3 regions of the Pseudoalteromonas sp. MT33b genome follow, and region 2 is predicted to be linked to each of the others. Evidence: predicted binding sites of a transcription regulator. Region 2 holds the regulator's gene; each other region holds the start of a gene.
What was found. Region 2 encodes FliA, which starts transcription of late flagellar genes. Its sites were predicted from a motif close to CTAAAGNTNNNNNNNNNNNNGCCGATA; they were not measured.

Region 1 (7,477 bases), 340 kb from region 2:
AGCTTAAAATAATACCGCGACAATTAATTGTCACAATACCATCGATTGCCGTACTTAAAATGGCATCGAGTCGTGATTCTTCTGCCGATTTTTCAGCAAGCAGCATACGATAGCGCACCATACCATTGATAATCGCAACGACAGCGGTTAATAACACGGTAGCAAATGACACCATGGCAGCAATAAAAACAAGATTGGTATTGTCTGTGTTATCGGATAAAAAAGGGGAGGTCGCGACAAATCGCGTTGCAGCCATGCCCATGTAATGCATACCGGCGACAGCAAAACCAAAAATAATGGCGCAAATAATCCGGTTTTGTAATGCGGTTAAATTTTGAAAGTGGTCGTTCAAATGAAAGCGAGTATACAGCCCAATAAAGGATAAAAACACGGCAACAAAAATGGATGCAGCAAACCACATAGGGTCATAACGAAGTAATGGGCTCATTTCCATTGCCGCCATACCCGTGTAATGCATGGTACCAATACCTGCGCCCACTAACACAGAACTCATGAGTAACTTTAACCCTGCGGGAATATGTGCAATGTCTTTACTGCGTATTAGTGACATACCTGTGTAGCAGGCTAAAAAAGCAGGAATAAACGAAAAAAATGTCAGAGCAGGATCATAGTTAATGGTTGTGCATAAAGAAAATGCAAGCATACCAATAAAGTGCATACTCCAAATTCCGCCAGACAAGACTAGAGAGCCGGTTGCATTGCCTAGTTTTCTGTATGATTCAAAGCGGGTTTTATTGGCTAAATCAATAATATGCAATGAAAAATATGCAGCAAAAATAGCGGTAGCAATCGAAAGGACAACTAAACTAGGATTGTACACCCCACTTATGATTAAGCTTGGATTTTGATCGGTAATAAAAAATTTCGCGAGCATAATAATTCGTTCAGACTGCAAGTAATGTCAGTCTAATACAATTTGCGCTAGATTTAGAGAAAAAAGATATGACAGACTAAGTAGGATTTATTTCATTAGCTATATTTAATTAGAAAATACTTAAGTGTGAGATTACCCATGCGCAGGACTGAGCAGACACTCGTCGAGCAAATGCAAATAAATGATGTTGAAATTCAGCATAGAATGAATTTATTAGGGCTCTCTTCACAATGCTTAGCATCACTCATTAACTATAAACCACTTATCGAGTCGGCGATTGAGAAAATGGTTGATGAGTTCTATAAAAAGCAAACAGAAGTCGATGAAATTTCATTACTTATTGGAGATGCTGACACACTGACACGTTTAAGAGATGCACAAAGACAATACATTATAGATTTATTTTGTGGCTGTTATGAAAATGATTACGTTAATAATCGGCTACGTATTGGCATGGTACATAAGCGAATTGGGGTAGAGCCCAAACTTTATTTATCGGCGGTATGTACCCTTAAAGAGCTCATTTTTGATGTGTTAAGAAACACCATAAAAGACCATGCAGAGCTAAATCAAACATTAACCATTATTGATAAGCTTATTTATTTTGATACAACATTAGTGTTTGATACGTACATTGCGAGTCTTGTTGGCGAAATAGAAAATGCGAAACGAAGAACAGAAGTGTATGCGAAAGGGCTTGAAGAGAAAGTGGCGCAGCGTACACATGAACTTGAAAAACTTGCCAAACTAGACCCCCTCACAAATTTGTATAATCGCCGAGAAATGCAAGAGTTGTTTCAGCGAGAATTAGCAAGAGCGCGCCGTCAGAAGCTACCTTTGACTATTGTATATTTTGATTTAGACAACTTTAAATCAGTGAATGACACACAAGGGCATTTGAAAGGTGACGAGGTATTAAAATTCATCGGGAAATATCTTAAAAAGAATACAAGAGAAATAGACATTGCCTGTCGTTATGGGGGAGATGAATTTTGCCTGATCATGCCAGATTGCGACGTAGAAAACACCATTGCGATATGTAATAAGCTGATCGTTGCTTTTGAAGCAAAATACCCCCCGTTACATTTGAGTTTTGGCATTATTTCAGCGCCTTTAGACAGCACCGTCGGTGCTGAGGAGCTTATAAATCGTGCTGATCGGAAAATGTACGAGGCTAAAAAGCATCAAGGTTCTCACATAATCCATTAACGTGTCATACGCTTTACAAACACCACCACAAACAGCGCTAGCGAAAAGCTGCCACAAAATGCTTCAATCGCAGCTATGAGCCTTGATAATCCAATGGGGGTAATATCGCCATAGCCTAGCGTTGTAAAAGTAACAACGCTAAAGTAAATGCTGTTTAAAAGTGCTGATACGTTATCATCGAACGAATTATCAAAACTAAATCTAAGCAATGAATCTTGATAGCTGACACCAAATAAAAAGTAACATATTGCGCAACAAACGATAAGAGACAGACTAAAGCGAATGACATTTTCAGGTTTTTCACCATAACCACATAACATGTCAATAAAGCTGGAAGTAATTTGTTTCGTTGATCCTTTCGGGTACTGTGCGTGGCGCATTCTTAATTCTTTATAGGTAAAGTTACCCGCGAGCTCGAAAAGCCCTTGGTCTTCAGACGCTTTACGTAAATTTCTGTATATTTCTTCGGATTGTTCAAATAAGTCGCGTGCAGTCGAGTATTGCCTATTTCGACGAGCTTTAAACGCCTCGGCTTCTTGCAGTAATTGTTCGCCTAAATCGATATTATCAATGCGGCTATCACTGAGTTTAACCCCAAGTAGGTTGGTATTTCGTAAATCGCAGTAGTGTAAGCTGGCGCTATGAAGGTTCGCTTTCATTAAGGATGTATTGGCAATTTTATTGTTGAAAAGATGTGCCCCCGACAAATTGGCTCGATAAAAATTGCAGTAAGAAAGATCATAACCTTCTTCATCATCTTTCTTTATTAAATTTAGACCCACTAAATTTGCACGTTGTAATTGCAGACCCTGAAGTAACCCGCCCTTTTTCGCATATCGTTCAAGTTTTTGAGTCAGCTCTAAGCCTGATTTATCAAATTTATTGTCATGCCAAAAGCAATACCCAGAACCCATATCGGTTTCTTGACACGTGTTACCTGTTGGTGAAATGTAGCTACAACACGGTTTATCAGGCATAAGAATAAAAACTTATTTATGAGTCATCTTTATAGATTAGCAGGTATTTTACGGGGTAAAATATAATACAAAGATTTTATTAATTACATTGGCTTATTTTGTTTGAGTACACGTTAAAACGCAGTAAACGTAGAAAAACTGTCGCGATTAAAGTCGCCGAGCAGCAGTTGACTGTGTATGCACCTCACTTTGTCCCGCGTAAAGATATTGAAGCGTGGTTAAAAACAAAGCAGCATTGGGTTGCAGAGCAAGTTACTAAACAATCATTACACGCTGAGCAGTGTCAATTTCCCATTAAAAATTCGCAAATCAAGCTATTTGATCAGGTAATTCCCCTTGTATTTAAGCAAGAAAATTGCAGCCAATGGTATCAAGACACTGATACTCATGAATTAACCCTTGCTATTTCACCGCGCGTTAAACTCACAGACGCAAAGTATCTTGCATTGATGGAAGAGTTTTTACATGACAAGTTAGAAACCTACCTTGAGATGCGTATACAAAACTACTGTATTCAAATGAGAGAAGCGTTACCAACACGTCTTAAAATTCAACATTACAAGCGGCGATGGGGCAGTTGTAATCGCCAAAGAGAGTTAACCTTTAATTTGCACTTAGCCAGTGCGCCCCTATGGGTTATTGATTATGTTGTTGTTCATGAACTTGCGCATTTAAAGCATATGGATCACAGTGCGGCATTTTGGCAACGGGTGAGTGAGTTTTATCCCGAACATAAAAAAGCAAGCAATTGGCTGAAAGTGAATGGTCCATTTTTACGCTGGCTCTAATACTAATCCGCAAAAATACTTAATCATTTTGAGTGATTAAACCAGTCGCTACCTGCGTTAAAAATGTCTGATTTACGACTGCATGGATGCAGGAGGTAGAGCAATGCAGGAGCAATTGCCGAGAACAACTAAATAACTAAATAACTAAATTTTTGCCTTGTTATCAACGCGGTTTTATTGCCTCAAAATAGACCACTTAATTAAGCGTAATGGTATAACAAAAGGATAATTCAATTGAAATAGCTGTATTTTTAGTTTAACGATTTAGGAAAAGAGAAGTAAATAATAAGATGAAAAATAGAATAGTGAATTAGCAGAGAAGGAAAGTGGTGGAGGGAGCTGGATTCGAACCAGCGAAGGCTGAGCCGTCAGATTTACAGTCTGATCCCTTTGGCCGCTCGGGAACCCCTCCACACTAATTTTTATTGCATTTGGCCCCACTTAACTGAGCGTAGAAAAGTGGTGGAGGGAGCTGGATTCGAACCAGCGAAGGCTGAGCCGTCAGATTTACAGTCTGATCCCTTTGGCCGCTCGGGAACCCCTCCAATGCAACGGCGCTGATAATAGCAAACTGGCTCTTTAAGTAAAGAAAAAAACTAAAGAAAAATAGATTAATGCCGATAACTGGTTAATCTTGAAACTATTCGGCCAAAGTCTATGCAAATTGATGGTTTGTTGCTCAACGAGAGTCAACTTGATAATCGTCTTAACAAAAGTGTTCATGAACACCGCCAAGGTGAGTTTGCCTTATTATTGGCGATGCTGTCTCATGATGCGCTTGATTTTAGCCAGTTTCATTTACCGAAAACAGAATTAACCGATACTCAGAGTTCAGAACACGTACTCAGAAATGAGTTAGGGGCAGGCCCAAAACAACCATTAGCGCCTGAACAATATGATATGTTAATCGGGCAGAATAATGGGCTGCGACTTTTACAAGGTGGCTTGTCAGATATTCGCCTACGTAATTGTCTCAGTCCTGAGCCGCTTGCTATCCGCGATGATAAAAATCATGTGCCGTTAGAAGTTATCGATAACTGTGAGCCAGCAGTCAGAAAACGCTATTACGATAAAAACGCACCCACAGAGCGTATGCAAATGGATGCAGCTGCGTTTTATGACAGCTTAACGGACGAGGCGATTCATCAGCCTTTGCAATTGGCAACTGCTTAATTAATTGAAATTGTCATACTCGCCTTGTACGCTACACTTACAAAGATAGGTAAATTGGTGCAAATCAGTAAAAAGTACAGCTAATTTTTTATGTGCTTGTTATAATGCGCCCAAATGGCTTTATGCCATTATCATTGAACCAAGTTATTAGGACTATAATGAAGAAAACATTCACGCTTAACCATGAGAAAATTAAATACCCTCGCATGGTTGATGCAGCTAAGCACGAAGTGAAGAAGTATTTAAAACGTGAGCGTAATAAAACTCTCCCAGAAGATGCCGATTACTGGGCATTTGATTGTAAATTTGGAGAGTCAGCTGACGACGCGAAAGTCGTTCATGTGGCGGAAATTAATAAATGCATTAGCGATATTGAAGCAAAAGGGCTTACATCGTTTTATGTCGAGATTCTAGCGCGTCCAGCACAACGCCAGTTACAAGAATTTGACGAAGAATAGTCGTTATAATTCATAGAATTTAAGAATGGGCCTTGAGGCCCATTTTTATTGTCTGAAATACAATGACATTATTTTGTGTTGATTTATATCACATGCCCACCACGCAACGGCTTTCCCTACAATGGCTAGTCAAGGTTTAGATTGGCTATATAAAAAGTGAATAGCCGTGATTTAAATTGCGTGACACTTTTTATATTTTTTGCCGCTACCGCAAGGGCATTCATCATTACGGCCAATTTTAATATCAGCAACGGGCGTTATTTCACCATCAAGGTAACGCCATAGTCCATTTTCTTTAATAAAACGCGATTTCTCGTGTAACTCACAATACAAGTTTTGGTAAAAGTAATTTGCTTTAAATTCTACAAAACCTTCTTGCTCGTTATATTCAGTATCTAAAACGCTTAGCTTGGTAAAACGACAGCTATTAGCAAAATCTTTGATTTCGCTAACAGGGTTAGCGGTTTGTTGGCTTTGTGCGTATGTTGTAAAGACATATTTTGCATCTTTTAAGGCATAAGCACTAAAGCGAGAACGCATAAGTTGTTCCGGCGTTTGCGCTTGGCTATCGCCTGTGTGCAAAGGTTGGCAGCAAAGCGAGTAATCTTGTTTGCTGCCACAAGGACAAAGGGAGTGTGTGAGTGATGTCATAACAACTTACCTAAAACAATAAATTGCTATTTTAGCAAGCCTATTGTGGCTGCGGTACTAAATTGTTTAATGGGTTGCTTTTGGTGAAGCAGTAAAACTTTGCAGATGCATGTTCTAAATTAAGAGTCATAGAATCTAGTTGATTGTTGCTGACAATATCTGTCCAGGTGATCACTGCGGCAAAGTTACCGTTGTGCAGCGCCGAACTTAACACATATTCAAGATTCACAAGGTGCTTTTGTCTGATCACTAACAGTTTACTGGTGTCGATTGAACATGAATCGAGTAATGCTTTACTTGGCACATGATCAGGTGCAATTAACAATGTCCACGCACTTTGACTGTTATAGTGATGTAATACCTTTAATAGCTCAAATGTTGCTGAAATTTCGTCTTCAATTTGAATTAAATTAACCGACGCTTTGTCGTTATCTTGTTGATAGCTTTTAACGGTTCTTAAGGTAATTGGCTGTAACATAACTTTCACTCACTGGTTGTTTATACAGTATGTGTATACAGTAGTTTATACAGTGTTTTTGCGCAAGTGTTTTTTTGCTATTTTTTTAACCAATTATTCAGCTTTTAATAATTTTAAAAAATTAAATCTTTAAAAACAATTGGTTATTTTGTTTCTTTGCAGTGTGATATTTTGTGAAAAATGGATGAAATAATATATATAGTGTTTTATATCGAAGTTTATACAGTAGTTTGTATGCAGGATATTTGAGGTTTATACAGGTGTTTTGATAAAGAAGCCGGTGTACACCGGCTTCTAAAATTTAGTTTTTCAAGTACGTATTTAAAAACTCAAGGTACGCGTTTGATGCTTTGATACGGTTTTCTTTTTTAGTAAAACCATGACCTTCGTCATCGAACAACACGTATTCTACGGGGACACCATTCGCTTTTACTGCGGCAACAAGCTCATCACTTTCAACTTGCAATACACGAGGGTCGTTTGCACCTTGAATAACCATCAGTGGTTTCGTAATGTTTTTAGCATGGAAGAGGGGAGATATCGCTCGATGGCGTTCGCCATCAGTTGCAGGGTCACCCATTTCATCGTACAGCGCTTTTTTAAAGCTTTCCCACCAAGGTGGTATAGAGTTTAATGTTCTTACCCAGTTAGTTACACCAAAAATATTAATACCCACTTTAAATTCTTCAGGCTCGAAAGCCAGCGCCGCTGCCGTCATAAAGCCACCGTAACTGCCACCCATAATGCCAATTTTATCAGCATCAACCCAGTCTAAGCTCTGTAAGTGTTTTTTCCCGTAGACAATATCTTGCAAATCGTCTGTGCCATGCTTTTTATCATCTAAATGG
Region 2 (7,477 bases):
AGTACACCATCCCAGGTTTAAGGGTAATGTCTTACCAAGAGGTACCAGACGAAAGACAGATTAAGATTGTCAGCTCAGTAGGCCAACAATAGGATAGTAAAGGGGTTGTACCATGAAAATTAAACGTTTTTTTGCTAAAGATATGCGCACCGCACTAAAAGAAGTGAAAGATGAATTAGGTGTTGATGCGGTTATTATGTCTAACAAAAAGTTAGCGAATGGTGTTGAAATTGTCGCCGCTGTTGATTATGACAAAGCAGCCCCAAAAGCCGAAGCGAAACCGGTGCCTGCACACACAGCGCCACAACAGTCGCATAACTTCGTTAAACCAGAACCTATGCGCGCTAAACCTGAGCCACAAGCCCAAGTTGCAGACAGCCTACAAGCGTTACTAGAGCGTCAAGCCCCACGCCCTCGTTCGCCAGAGCTTGCTTCAATGTTTAATCAATCTGGTATTGAAACGAGTGAACATTATCAGCCAAAAGCACACAGTTTTGCGCCGCAAGATCAGCCGCAATATTCAGCAAAACCTCGCTATCAAGAGCAAGCTGCACCGCGAGTGCAAACACAAGCACATAGCCTAGGTTTTGATGATGATTTAGACACAGGCTTCGACGATTTAGATTCACCAGCAGAACACAAAACGGCCACACCCGCAAGCCACTCAGAAATGGCGACGATGCGTGAAGAAATGAATGCCATTCGTCAATTACTTGAACATCAAGTGTCTGGTTTGATGCAGCAAGACATGGCGCGTCGCGATCCTACCCGTGCTTGTATGATTGATCGCCTAGCCGGTATGGGCATTGAGCGTGATGTTGCGGAGCAAATGGCGTGTTTTATTCCTGATGACGTTTCGCGTCAACAAGCGTGGCAAGCTTTGTTGCAAATGGTTGAAAACCAAATGCATACAACAAATAATGAAATTTTACGTCAAGGCGGTGTGTACGCTTTAGTGGGTCCTACGGGGGTGGGTAAAACCACCACCGTGGCGAAGTTGGCAGCCCTTGGTGCACAAAAATATGGTGCAGATAAAGTCGCGCTTATTACAACAGACACTTACCGTATTGGAGCGTATGAGCAGCTAGCCACTTATGGCCGCATAATTGGCTGTGGTGTGAAACAAGTTAAAGACGCAAATGAATTAGCTGAAGTGTTATACCATTTACGCAATAAGCGTCTAGTATTAATAGACACTGCGGGTATGAGTCAACGCGACTTACGCTTAACTGAGCAACTTAATACATTAATGCGCAATCAGCGTGTCGACATTCGCAGTTATTTAGTGTTAAGTGCAACAGCGCAAATTAACGTGCTACAAGAAACCGTTCGCCACTTTAAAAAAGTGCAACTAAGTGGTTGTATCTTCACTAAGTTAGATGAATCACTTAGTTTAGGTGAGATTATTAGTATTGCGATTCAAAATCGCTTGCCAATAGGGTATCTTACTAATGGTCAGCGTGTTCCTGAAGATATTCGCGTTGCGAATGCAGAGAAACTAGTAAAAAAAGCTGAGCAATTATATTTAAAACGAGCAAAAGCACAACATTCACGACGTCAAGCAGTAGCGTCGAACACAGTAGGGATGTATGATTAACACAGTATTAGATCAAGCAAGCGGCCTGCGCAAAATGAATCAAAATAATAATAGTGGCGTTAAAGTTATCGCTGTCACTGGCGGCAAAGGTGGTGTGGGTAAAACGAATGTGTCACTCAATACCGCGATCGCATTAGGTCAACTGGGAAATCGTGTATTAGTATTAGATGCCGATTTAGGGTTGGCAAATTGTGACGTAATGCTTGGTTTACGTGTCGAGAGAAACTTATCTCATGTTTTATCTGGTGAGTGTGAACTGGATGAAATTCTTGTCGAAGGCCCAGCAGGTATAAAAATTGTGCCAGCGACTTCGGGCTCGCAAAGTATGGTTGAGTTAACACCGTCAGAACATGCGGGGCTTATTCGCGCATTTAGCGAGCTAAATACTGAGTTTGATATTTTAATTGTCGATACCGCTGCGGGTATTTCAGACATGGTATTAAGCTTTTCGCGTGCAGCGCAAGATGTTGTTGTTGTTGTATGCGATGAACCTACCTCAATTACCGACGCTTACGCCCTAATTAAAGTGTTAAGTCGTGAGCATGGCGTTTACAAATTTAAAATAGTTGCCAATATGGTGCGCAGTATGCGTGAAGGGCAAGAATTATTTGCTAAACTCTCAAAAGTAACGGATCGATTCTTAGATGTGTCTATGGAACTTGTCGCAACCATTCCGTATGACGAGAATATGCGCAAATCGACCCGCCGCCAAAAAGTGATTGTGGAGTTATTTCCAAACTCACCAGCCGCTGTGGCATTTAAAACATTAGCAACGAAAGCAGTTAAGTGGCCAATTCCAAATCAACCGTCAGGTCATTTAGAATTTTTTATTGAAAAACTAGTAAACGGTTAACTATGACAACATCGGTGAATAAAGCGATGGGATATCAATCAGCACAGAATTTAAATGCGATTGTTGAAAAACATGCCTCTTTAGTCAAAAAAGTGGCGTGTCATCTAATTGCTCGTTTACCTGCCAGTGTGCAACTCGATGATTTGATTCAGTCAGGTATGATTGGCCTTATAGAAGCGTCGAAAAATTTTGATGCGAGTAAAGGGGCCAGTTTTGAAACATTTGCGGGTATTCGAATTCGAGGGGCTATGCTCGATGAAATCCGTCGAGGTGATTGGGCTCCCCGTTCAGTTCACCGTAATGCACGCCTTGTCGCTGAAACGATTTCGGATTTAGAGAGTATTTTAAACCGCGAGCCAAAAGACACAGAAGTTGCTGAAAAACTTGATATTACACTGGATGAGTACCATCATATTCTACATGATGTAAATTCCAGTAAGGTACTGGGTATAGAGGATTTAGGCGTTGATGAAGACGTCATCACACCTATGGGGCATGATTTAGCACTAGACAAACCGTTTAATAATGTTAAAAATGAACGGTTTAACCAGTCTCTATTGACGGCTATCCAATCGTTACCAGAAAGAGATGCACTCGTTTTGTCTTTGTATTACAACGATGAAATGAACTTAAAAGAAATAGGGCACATACTCGATGTTAGCGAATCGCGTGTGAGTCAAATACATGGTCAGGCGATGATTAAGCTCAAAGCAAAAATCAATGACTGGATTAATTAGTAGTAAGTAAATAAGGTTCAAACCTCACCGGAGGATGTTTTGGATAAAAACATGAAAATTCTTGTTGTTGATGATTTTTCTACAATGAGACGTATCATTAAAAACCTGTTAAGGGATTTAGGTTTTACCAATGTGCAGGAAGCTGATGATGGTTCAACAGCATTGCCGATGTTGCAAAATCAAGAGTTTGATTTTGTTGTAACAGATTGGAATATGCCTGGAATGCAAGGTATTGATCTATTACGCGCAATTCGTGCTGATGATAGCCTTAAACATATCCCCGTGTTAATGGTGACAGCTGAAGCGAAAAAAGAACAAATTGTTGCTGCTGCTCAAGCGGGTGTTAATGGCTATATCGTCAAACCATTCACTGCTGCGACACTGAAAACCAAATTGGAAAAAGTGTTTGAACGTTTAGGTTAATCTAAGGGGAGAGGCTTATGTCAGCACTTGCTGCGCCTCAAATAAGTTTAGAGCAAGCTCGTCAACTTGTTGAGTATCTTGAAAATGGTGAACAAGAGAAAGCTGATAAGCTGATACTTGAAACAGCATCAAAAGAACAATCAGAGTTGTTTGCTGAAGTCGGTAAATTGACACGACAACTTCATGAAGCACTAAAAAACTTCGATCTTGATACTCGACTCACAGATTTAACAACAGAAGCAATCCCGGATGCAAAGCAGCGCTTGAATTATGTTATGGAAATGACTGAAAGCGCGGCCAATAAAACGATGGATGCCGTGGAAGCGAGTTTGCCTATAGCACAACAGCTCGCTGATGAAATTGCCACGATTAAACCAACGTGGGATCGTTTAATGAATCGAGAAATTGAACTCGGTGAATTTAAAACGTTATGCCACAGCTTAGATAAGTTCATGAATAACTCGCACACCAAAACAGATGAGTTACAAGGCTTGATGACCAACGTGCTAATGGCGCAAGATTATCAAGACTTGACGGGGCAGGTAATACGCCGTGTTATCGAATTAGTGCGCGAAGTAGAAGACAGTTTAATCAATCTCTTAACTGTATTCGGCAGTCAAGACGATGGTCAAATAAAACAAGAAAAACAGGCCATAGACAAAGCACCTGCACAAAGCGATACGCTGGCAGGTCCAGAAGGGCCAATTATTGATAAAGAGTCACGCGATGATGTTGTTTCAGGACAAGATGAAGTTGATGACCTATTATCAAGTCTGGGCTTCTAAGAGGAGAGTAGCTGCATGAGCTTTGAAGTCGATGAAGATATTTTACAGGATTTCCTTGTTGAAGCAGGGGAAATTTTAGAGCTTTTGTCAGAGCAATTGGTCGAGCTTGAAAATAATCCAGATGATAAAGACTTACTAAACGCTATTTTTAGAGGCTTTCACACCGTAAAAGGTGGCGCAGGCTTTTTAAGCATGACTGAGCTTGTTGATGCGTGTCATGGTGCTGAAAATGTGTTTGATTTGTTGCGCCAAGGCGTGCGCAGTGTAACTCCAGAACTTATGGATGTTATTTTACAAGCCCTCGATACAATCAATGAAATGTTCGCGACAATTCAAAATCGTGAACAACCAGAGCCAGCAGATCAAGCCCTCTTAGACGTCCTACATAAATTAAGTCAACCACCAACAGCAGAAGAGCTCGCTGGTGAAGACACAACCGTAACAGACGAAGTAGCAGAAGAAGCCACTGTTGAGCCTGAACCGGTTGTTGATACACCCGAAGTTACTGCTGATGTCTCTAGTAATATTGATGACGACGATCCGTTTGCATTTGATATGTTATTTGATGGGGGATTGGGTGATACCCAAGCTCAACCACAAAACATAGATGAAATTACTGAAGATGAATTCGAAAGCTTGCTCGATGAGTTGCACGGTAAAGGCCAAGGGCCTGCATCAATCACATCAGACACCATGAGCAGTGACAGCGATGATATTACCGATGATGAGTTTGACAGCTTATTAGATGAGCTTCACGGCGTTGGCAGCTTTGGTGAAGTAAAAGCCGACAAAATTACCCGCCAAGCTCCCGCTGAGCCAAGCGCTGTGGTCGAGCAAAGCCCCCCTGCAGTCAGTAATGAAGGCTCTGATGATGAAATTAGTGATGATGAGTTTGAAGCATTACTTGATGAATTACATGGCAAAGGCAGTGCGCCGCAATCATTAGAGACAGATAAGCCGCAAACGCCAGAAACAACCAAAGTTGAGCCAACAAAACCTGCGGCCCCAGTGGCTGCAAAGGTTGAGCCAGCTAAACCTGCGCCACAACCTGCAACGAGTAAGCCTGCGCCAACTGAAAAAGCGCCTGAGAAACAGGCTGCTGCTGCGGCGAAAAAAGCGCCGCCTCCCCAAGCTGAAACAACCGTGCGTGTCGACACTAAACGGTTAGACCAAATTATGAACATGGTTGGTGAGTTGGTGTTGGTGCGCAATCGCTTAGTGAGCCTTGCAAATAACACCAACAGTGAGGCGATGGGGAAAGCCATTTCGAACCTAGATGTCGTCACGGCAGACTTGCAAGGTGCGGTAATGAAAACCCGCATGCAGCCAATTAAGAAAGTATTTGGTCGTTTCCCGCGTGTTGTTCGTGATTTAGCACGCAGCTTGAAAAAAGATATCAACTTGCTATTGGTCGGTGAAGAAACCGACTTAGATAAAAACTTAGTTGAAGCCCTTGCTGATCCACTTGTTCATTTAGTGCGTAACTCTGTTGACCATGGTATCGAGATGCCTGCGGTGCGCGAAGCGGCCGGTAAGCCTCGTACAGGGACAGTTACGCTTTCAGCATCGCAAGAAGGCGATCATATTCTGCTCACCATTCGTGATGATGGTGCAGGTATGGATCCTGAGAAGCTGAAAAAAATAGCAATAAACAAAGGGGTTATCGATCACGACCAAGCGAGTCGTTTATCGGACACTGAAGCGTATAATTTAATATTTGCACCTGGTTTTTCAACCAAAGAGGAAATCTCAGATATTTCAGGTCGTGGTGTGGGTATGGATGTGGTGAAAACCAAAATCACCCAACTAAATGGCTCTGTGAACATTCAATCTGAGCTAGGTGTTGGAACCATACTTGAGATCAAAGTACCTTTAACACTGGCAATCTTGCCGACTCTGATGGTTATTGTGGGTGAGCAAACTTTTGCTTTACCACTGGCTGGGGTGAGTGAAATTTTCCATCTTGATTTAACAAAGACCAACGTTGTCGATGGGCAACTGACAATTATTGTCCGTAAAAAAGCGATTCCATTATTTTATTTACAACATTGGTTAGTGAAAGGAGCCAATCGCCAAGAGCGTAAAGCAGAAGGTCATGTGGTTATCGTACAGATTGGTACTAAGCAAGTGGGCTTTGTCGTTGACTCATTAATTGGTCAAGAAGAGGTGGTGATAAAACCTCTCGATGCTTTACTGCAAGGTACACCAGGTATGGCAGGCGCAACAATCACTTCTGATGGTGGCATTGCACTGATTTTAGATGTACCAAGTATGCTAAAACATTACGTTGGCTAATAATAGTTAGGCTCAATAATTTTAAAGTGCAGCTAATATGCTGCACTTTATGGCATAAATAACAAGAGAGTGCTAATGGCAGTCAAAGTATTAGTTGTTGATGATTCAAGCTTTTTTCGTCGCAGAGTAAGCGAAATATTAGAGCAAGACAGCGACATTCAGGTAATAGGGTTTGCTGTAAATGGCCGCGAAGCAGTTGATAAAGCGCGTGAGCTAAAACCAGACGTTATTACAATGGATGTTGAAATGCCGGTACTTGACGGCATTAGTGCTGTTAAAGAAATTATGGCAGCAACGCCTACGCCAATATTAATGTTTTCTTCGTTAACCCGAGATGGTGCAACGGCCACGCTAGATGCACTGGACGCGGGGGCGCTTGATTTCTTGCCTAAAAAGTTTGAAGACATTGCAAGAAACAATGAAGAAGCGATTGCCTTACTACAAAATAAAGTAAAGGAAATAGGGCGTCGCCGTATTTCTCGTTTTACACGTCCTTTGACTTCACCTCGTCCGGCGTCCCCGACACCTGCAACTAGCACGCGAAGCGGCGGCATTGTTCAGCCAGATCGTAGTTTTAGCCGTTCAACTCCCGCAGCGCCTTCGCCGTCGAGTAATGTTAGAGCGTCAGGGAAACAGTACCAAGTTGTTGCAATTGGCACCTCGACAGGTGGCCCCGTTGCGCTGCAAACAATATTAACACAACTACCTGCTAATTTTCCGCACCCCATATTACTTATTCAACATATGCCGGCTGCATTCACGCCAGCGTTTGCTGCACGTTTAAATG
Region 3 (7,477 bases), 660 kb from region 2:
ATGAATGAGTTTGCAGCAGGCTTTGCTGAGTTAATCGAAGCCGTTGCAGTAAATAGCCAGCTTTATAATGATGAAGGCTGGGGCTAAGCAAGCTCTAACACAATATCTGTGCAGCCTTTTGCACAACGAACAATGCCTTTGCCAGGCTGTTCAGTCTGTAGGTTTAAGGTAAGGACTCCTTTGCATGTTTCACAATGCATAGTCTGTCCTTTTGCTAACTTTTTTAGCATATTGCGCTGTTTAGCAAATGAATCGCTGGTTTTTTTATTAAGCGCAGAAAAATCCATTATTTATTTAACCTTTCTTCAAGTGCATCCGAAACAATATTACAAACACGTTCTAGGCGTTCACCATAGAAATATAAGTTAATATCTTTTTCACGACAATAATGTAAATGAAAGATTTGCAGTTTATCGTCATTCAAAAAAGCCTCTTCGACGTACTCACGCTCTGAACTCGATAAATTAAGCTGTGACTTAATCGTGTTCTTCGCCATATTCGCGGCGGGGCTGCGGTTAACTTGGCTAAAATCTGAAAGTACGTTAACCCCATCACCTAACAACCGTTCTCTGGGTTCTTTGATCAAAGGGTGATCAATCGTGAACAATGCTAAAATAATAAGTACTAAAATGATAAATTTTTTCATAGCACACAGAACTTTGATCTAAATAAAGAAGGAATTGGGACAAGTTTAATAAAATGGCTGATTTAAAAGCAAGAATATACGATGAAATAATTAAAAAGTTCATATTTTAGATCATTCCCTGAAATTTTTGAGAGATTGAGTATAATACTTTCGATAGGTTGGAAATTTCAGAAAACTCTGAACGAAATGAGATGCATTCTAATTTGTCGTATTGGCTTTATAACCTATTTAACTGCAAACATCAGTTTGAGTTTATTTCCTAGTGGCGTTGAGGAATTTTGATGGATAAACAAATTAAGGTTAAAAACATCCCAACGGAAGTAAAAATCCAAAAACCGGAAAACGCTTCCCATGATGATAGATTTAATCCACGCAATCGAATTTATGTAAGAGCAGTAACAGGCTTGCATCAGCTGTTAAGGCGACGAATTGGTTTCGTTGGCATGCTTGCATTTATGCTTTTACCTTGGATTAACTTCCACGGACAGCAAGCTGTGCTGTTCGATTTAGTAGGCCAAAAGTTTAATATCTTCGGCCTCACTCTGTGGCCACAAGATTTAACCATTCTTGCGTTTATTCTTATGCTTGCAGCTTTTGCGCTGTTCCTCGTCACCACATTTTATGGCCGAGTCTGGTGTGGTTACACATGTCCGCAAACTGTATGGACATTTATTTTTATTTGGTTCGAAGAAAAGTTTGAAGGCACTGCAAACCAGCGTAAGAAGTTAGATCAACGCCCCATGGACTTTGATAAGTTTTGGCGTAAAACGGCAAAACACAGCAGCTGGTGGCTGTTTTCACTGTATACAGCGTTTACCTTTGTTGGCTACTTTACACCTATACGCCAGCTACTTCCGGATATTTTTACTTTGGATGCCACAGCCTATTCTTATGGGTGTATCGCATTGTTTGCTGTGTGTACATACGGCAATGCAGGGTGGATGCGTGAAATTATGTGTTTACATATCTGTCCTTATTCGCGTTTTCAGTCGGCCATGTTTGATAAAGACACCTTTACAGTAAGTTATGATGAATCTCGTGGCGAAAATCGTGGTCCTCGTTCACGTAAACAAGATCCGAAAGAGTTAGGACTCGGTGACTGTATCGATTGTAACTTATGCGTACAAGTGTGCCCTACAGGGATAGATATTCGCAACGGTTTGCAATATGAATGTATCAACTGCGGTGCCTGCATTGATGCTTGCGATGGTGTAATGGATAAAATGAATTACCCACGTGGGCTCATTTCATATACCACAGAGCGAAACTTAGAAACCCCTGAAAATAAAACGCATGCTTTGCGACCTAAATTGATTGGTTATCTTGTTATCCTTGTTGTGTTAACCGGGGCTCTCGTGGCAAATATTGCCATGCGTAAACCAATGGAGCTTGATATTATCCGCGACCGTAATCAGCTTTACCGGGTTGACTTCAATGGCTTAGTTGAAAACACCTACACGCTTAAAGTGATTAACAAAGCGCAATACGAGCAAACGTTTAATATTACAGTGGAAGGCTTAAATAACTTTGAATATATAGGCAAACAAACATTCACTGTGCCCTCAGGTGAATCTTATAACGTGCCCTTGTCATTAGTGGTTGATCCGTACGATTTGAAAAAGCCGATGACAAAATTCGAGTTTATACTTTCGGTGGAGGGGCAGCCTGATATTCAGATTTCGCAGCCTAGTAACTTCTTTAAGGCGCAATAATTCAGTACACTGAGCAAATACAATAAAAAGCGGGGTTTTCCCGCTTTTTTTATATAATGGGACACTATGAGTAAATTTAGCTTTGTTGACCTCACACCCGATTCAATTTTAGACGCAGTTGAAAGTATTGGGATATATGCTGAGTCAGGATTACTTGCTTTAAACAGCTATGAAAATCGCGTTTATCAGTTTAAAGCAGAAGACGGTTACCGATACGTTGTAAAATTCTATCGTCCTGAGCGTTGGAGCAAAGAACAAATATTAGAAGAGCATGCGTTTGCTTTTGAACTTGCTGATGCAGAAGTTCCCGTCGTTGCGCCCGTAGTAAAGGACGGAAAAAGTCTCTTTGAGCATGACGGCTATTTATTTGCGTTATTTCCCAGTGTGGGCGGGCGTATTTTCGAAGTTGATAACTTAGATCAACTCGATGTGTTAGGCCGTTTAATTGGTCGTATGCATCAAGTTGCAAAAGCATCTTCATTTAATCATCGCCCAGTGATCAGTTGTGAAGAATACCTTCAGACAGCTAAAGTTCAGTTACAAGCAAGTAACTTGATGCCAACGTCATTAGAAAATGCTTTTTATACGATTTTGGATTTGGTTATTAAAGAAACCACAGCCCAATATAAAAATGTAGAGACAATTCGATTACATGGTGACTGCCATGCGGGCAATATTTTGTGGGCGGGTGATGCACTGATGTTTGTTGACCTCGATGACAGCAGACAAGGTCCTGCAATTCAAGACTTATGGATGATGCTCAGTGGCGATCGTAACAATCAACTGTTACAGTTAGACACCTTGGTAGCAGCGTATGAAGAGTTTTGTGATTTTGACCACAGCCAGCTGAAATTAATTGAGCCATTACGCGCGATGCGCATGGTGCATTACATGGGGTGGTTAGCAAAACGTTGGGATGATCCTGCATTCCCACGGAACTTTTCATGGTTCGCAGAAGACAAATACTGGGAGCAGCAAATACTCGCGTTAAAAGAACAGCTTGCAGCGCTACAAGAACCACCGTTAAAATTATTACCATAAATTTTTTAAAAGATAAGTAAAGACGAGAAAACAATGTTCAAAAAATTAAAATTAAGTCTACTCATTCTATGTTTACCTTTTGCAGCACTGGCAGCTGACTTTGAAGCAGGTAATCAATACGAAGTACTAAACACTAAAAAGAGTGCTACACCACAAGTAACTGAGTTTTTCTCATTTTACTGTCCACACTGTTTTAAGTTTGAACCAGTGGCGAAAGCACTGGCCTCAACGCTGCCTGAAGGCACTGAGTTTGTTAAGAATCACGTTAACTTTTTAGGTGGTGTATCGAAACAAACACAAAGTAACCTAAGTTATGCTTACCTAATTGCAAAGCAACATGGTAAAGGTGAGCAAGTGGCCGACCAAATTTTTCATAGCATTCATATTCAACGTGCACCGCTGCAAAATATTAAAGACGTGAAAGCATTATTGGCGACAAATGGTATTAGCGGCGATGTGTTTGACTCTGAAATTGCTAGCATGCCTGTGATCAGTGCAGAAAAAGCGATGCAAGACAAACAGAATAAATACTCAGAGATGGGTGCGTTAACGGGTGTGCCGACTTTTATCGTGAATGATAAATATAAAATTAATATAAATACCATCAAGAGCCAAGAGCAGCTTGATGCGTTAGTAAAGTTTTTATTAGAACAATAATTTTTGGAGTGATTGAATAATGATCAAATTAGTTAAAGCTGCATTTGTGGCCGTGACGCTAGGTTTCGTTGCCACAGCGAGTGCGGCGCAATACGAAGAAGGTAAGCATTATGAAACAATTGATGCGCGAGCTTCTAAAAAGCCTGAAGTGACCGAGTTTTTTTCATTCTACTGTCCTCACTGTAATACCTTCGAGCCAATTGTTGCTGAGCTTAAGCCAATGCTTAAAGACGGCGTTAAATTTAAAAAGAATCACGTTAATTTTGTTGGTCCTCGTGATCCTGAGATCCAAACAGTGCTTGCGCAAGGTTATGCAACAGCAACAGTACTCCCAAATAGCGATGCGTTAGTTGGTGCAATTTTTGACCACATTCATGGTAAACGTGCGCGTATTAATGAGCTTGCAGATATGAAAGATATTTTCGTATCGCAAGGTGTAACCGCTGAAGATTTTGAAAAGTACTACAACAGTTTTTCAGTACGTACGATAGCAGCGAAAATGAAACGCGACCAAGAGTACTATCAACAAAAAGGAGCCTTAAAAGGCGTACCAACCTTTATTGTGAATGGTAAGTATCGTTTAATCTTAGGTGCAGACTCAGGTATTACCGATGCAAAAAGCATGGCTGAGCTAATTAATTACTTAGCAGCTAAGTAAGAGACTCGAAAATATTATGTAAAAGCTCCGCTCGCGGAGCTTTTTTGTTTGGTGAAGAAATGAAAAAACTTTTAGTGTCGAGTTGTTTACTAGGAAAGCCGGTACGCTATGACGGTCAATCACAAAACTTATTACATCCTGGATTAGAGTCACTGAAGCAGCAAGGGCGTATTGTGTCTTTTTGTCCTGAGGTTGCGGGTGGTCTACCTACACCAAGAGCGCCTGCTGAAATTAGCCAGGGTAGAGTATTAACACAGGATGCGCATGACGTCACCGCAGAGTTTAAAGCGGGTGCACAGCAAGCATTACGCGTATGCATAGAACAAGGGATTCGGTTCGCACTACTCAAAGAGTCTAGTCCGTCATGTGGACGTAATTATATTTATGATGGAAGTCACACAGGGCAAAAGATTCGAGGAATGGGTTTAACTGCAAAGTTACTTAGTGACAATAATATACAGGTGTTCAGTGAACAACAATTGCCAGCGCTATTGGCTGCGCTGGCAAAAGTTTAAGTTATTTACGCTGTAAAAAGACGCCAGACTCAATATGATGTGTATAGGGGAATTGGTCAAAAATCGCAAAACGTTTCACTTCGTGTGTTTTGCAAAGGTGATCAAGATCTCGTTCTAATGTCTCGGGATTACAAGAGATATAGATAATGTTGTCGTAGTTCGCCACCAAATCACAGGTAAGAGTATCCATCCCCGCTCGAGGAGGGTCGACTAAAATTGTTTGGCAGTTATAGCTGTTTAGATCAATACCGTCTAAACGTGAAAAAGTACGTTCGCCTTTCATGGCTTGTGTAAACTCTTCACTCGACATACGAATGATATCTAAATTATCGACTTTGTTTTGAGCAATATTGTACTGTGCAGAATAAACCGATGACTTTGAGATCTCAGTCGCAAGCACTCGGTTAAATGAACCGGCTAGTGCAATTGAAAAGTTACCATTACCACAATACAGCTCTAGCAAATCATTATTAAGGGGCTCACACAACGCTTGTGCCCACTCCAGCATTTTAATGTTTACTTTTGCGTTTGGTTGAGTAAAGCTATTTTCTACTTGCTGATAAATGAGTTCTTTACCATTTACGTTTAATCGTTCAACGACATAGTCGTTCCCAATCACTTCTTTTTGCTTACGTGCACGACCAATAAAGTCGATTTTAAACTGGCTGCTTAATTTTGCTTTAAGCTCTTTAATCGCAATTAGCCATTCATCGTTTAAAGGTTTGTGGTAAAGCAAACTAACAAGAATTTCACCACTTAAGCTAGAGAGGTAATCAATCTGGAATAACTTGCGGCGAAGTACCTCACACCCTTTTAAGTTTTCAATCATCACCTGCATCACTTCGCCAACGAGTGGCGCGGCGGGATCAAATTCATCAACGCGAATTTTCTCTTTGCTTTGCTGATCAAACATAATGTGGAATAAATCGTCGCCCTCATGCCACACTCTAAACTCTGCACGTTGACGGTAGTGAATTGGATCAGAGCTGAACACTTCTAATGTGTTTACACCAAAGCGCCTAAACTGTGACGTGATGCGCTGCTCTTTCTCACTCAATTGTGCATCATATTGAGTTGTATCAATTTTTATAACCGCCATGGCTGATTACCTTTTATCTCTTAGCTATTTGTCGGCGCTATTGTAGGGAGCAGAGAGGATTTGTCTAGTTTTGTTATTTATTTTAGTGTCGTTTTTTTGTACAAAAAACTTAAGTTATGCGATTTTTGGCCGATAATGAGGTAACCATAAAATGGAGTCGGATCATGAAAATTGGCAACCTAGGCTATATGCCTAATACAAATTTGAATAAATACAATGGTAAACAGTCTGTGCAGCAGCCTACCATTCAAAATCGTCAAGATAGCTATCAACAACGTGGCCGCGAACTGGCTGCAAAAGTACTCGACGATAAACTCGCACAAGCACTTGGTTTACCTAAAGCAGAAGAAAAGAAAGATAAACCCCTATTTGATTTTGATGAGATCGTTAAAAATGTACTTAATTTTGTTGGTGGTGCGCTGCGTAAAGCAAAAGCAGATGGCGCTGATGATGAAAAGTTAAAAGGCATGTTAGGCGAGGCGCGCAAAGGCGTACAAATGGGAATCGATGATGCCTATGATGAACTTAAAGAATCAGGCATCTTAAATGACGATATCGAAGAGGGTATCGAAAAATCGAAAGAAGGTATCTTTAAAGGTATTGATGAGCTTGAAGAAGACTTATTTAATCCTAAACCTAATGCCGTGACGGTTAGCCAAGCACAGTACGTGAGCTTAAGTAATAATGCCGAATATACATTTACCACAGCCGAAGGTGATGAAGTCAGTATTAGCTTTGCAGATGCTTATGAGAGCAAGTCCGCTAGTAGCTACAGTAAAAACGGTGACAACGAAGCGTATGTCAGTGAATCGTCACAATCACGTGACTTATCTTTTTCTATGTCAGTGAATGGCGATCTTAATGAGCAAGAGCAGCAGGCCATTAACGAGTTGATGGAAGACTTACAAGGCGTTAGCGAAACATTTTTCTCAGGCTCACTCGATGAAGCCTTTGAACAAGCTAAAGAGCTTAACTTGAGTAATGAGCAGCTAGTCGGTTTTTCGATGGATTTGAAGCAAACCAAAACAGTTGCAGCTATAAAAGGGTACGAAGAATATAAACCAACGCCAGAGAAAGAAGTTGCAGAAAAGGTCGCCCCTTTTAACGATGACTTAAAAGAAGCCTTTAATAAAGCCGGTGATATTGGTT

Region 1: a site for FliA is predicted at 4,466-4,492, ahead of H3302_RS06100 (VC2046/SO_2500 family protein). Genes of this name have one in related genera too.
Region 3: a site for FliA is predicted at 6,437-6,463, ahead of H3302_RS01550 (DUF5610 domain-containing protein). Genes of this name have one in related genera too.

The regions. Positions count from the first base shown of each region.
Region 1 is NZ_CP059831.1:1,319,268-1,326,744, forward strand. It holds gene H3302_RS06070 (PAS domain S-box protein) at 1-895, opposite strand, end outside; gene H3302_RS06075 (GGDEF domain-containing protein) at 1,034-2,104, shown strand; gene H3302_RS06080 (ion channel) at 2,101-3,081, opposite strand; gene H3302_RS06085 (M48 family metallopeptidase) at 3,180-3,869, shown strand; tRNA gene H3302_RS06090 (tRNA-Tyr) at 4,197-4,281, opposite strand; tRNA gene H3302_RS06095 (tRNA-Tyr) at 4,330-4,414, opposite strand; gene H3302_RS06100 (VC2046/SO_2500 family protein) at 4,527-5,042, shown strand; gene H3302_RS06105 (DUF6172 family protein) at 5,201-5,500, shown strand; gene H3302_RS06110 (YchJ family protein) at 5,672-6,151, opposite strand; gene H3302_RS06115 (SulA-like leucine-rich domain-containing protein) at 6,192-6,629, opposite strand; gene H3302_RS06120 (S9 family peptidase) at 6,931-7,477, opposite strand, start outside.
Region 2 is NZ_CP059831.1:975,520-982,996, forward strand. It holds partial or broken gene H3302_RS04500 (flagellar biosynthesis protein FlhA) at 1-92, shown strand, start outside; gene flhF (flagellar biosynthesis protein FlhF) at 113-1,597, shown strand; gene H3302_RS04510 (MinD/ParA family protein) at 1,590-2,450, shown strand; gene H3302_RS04515 (RNA polymerase sigma factor FliA) at 2,477-3,187, shown strand; gene cheY (chemotaxis response regulator CheY) at 3,227-3,610, shown strand; gene H3302_RS04525 (protein phosphatase CheZ) at 3,628-4,395, shown strand; gene H3302_RS04530 (chemotaxis protein CheA) at 4,411-6,690, shown strand; gene H3302_RS04535 (chemotaxis response regulator protein-glutamate methylesterase) at 6,766-7,477, shown strand, end outside.
Region 3 is NZ_CP059831.1:312,113-319,589, forward strand. It holds gene H3302_RS01505 (UPF0149 family protein) at 1-87, shown strand, start outside; gene H3302_RS01510 (hypothetical protein) at 84-287, opposite strand; gene H3302_RS01515 (hypothetical protein) at 287-646, opposite strand; gene ccoG (cytochrome c oxidase accessory protein CcoG) at 928-2,358, shown strand; gene H3302_RS01525 (serine/threonine protein kinase) at 2,425-3,399, shown strand; gene H3302_RS01530 (thiol:disulfide interchange protein DsbA/DsbL) at 3,433-4,056, shown strand; gene H3302_RS01535 (thiol:disulfide interchange protein DsbA/DsbL) at 4,076-4,714, shown strand; gene H3302_RS01540 (DUF523 domain-containing protein) at 4,774-5,229, shown strand; gene trmA (tRNA (uridine(54)-C5)-methyltransferase TrmA) at 5,231-6,328, opposite strand; gene H3302_RS01550 (DUF5610 domain-containing protein) at 6,493-7,477, shown strand, end outside.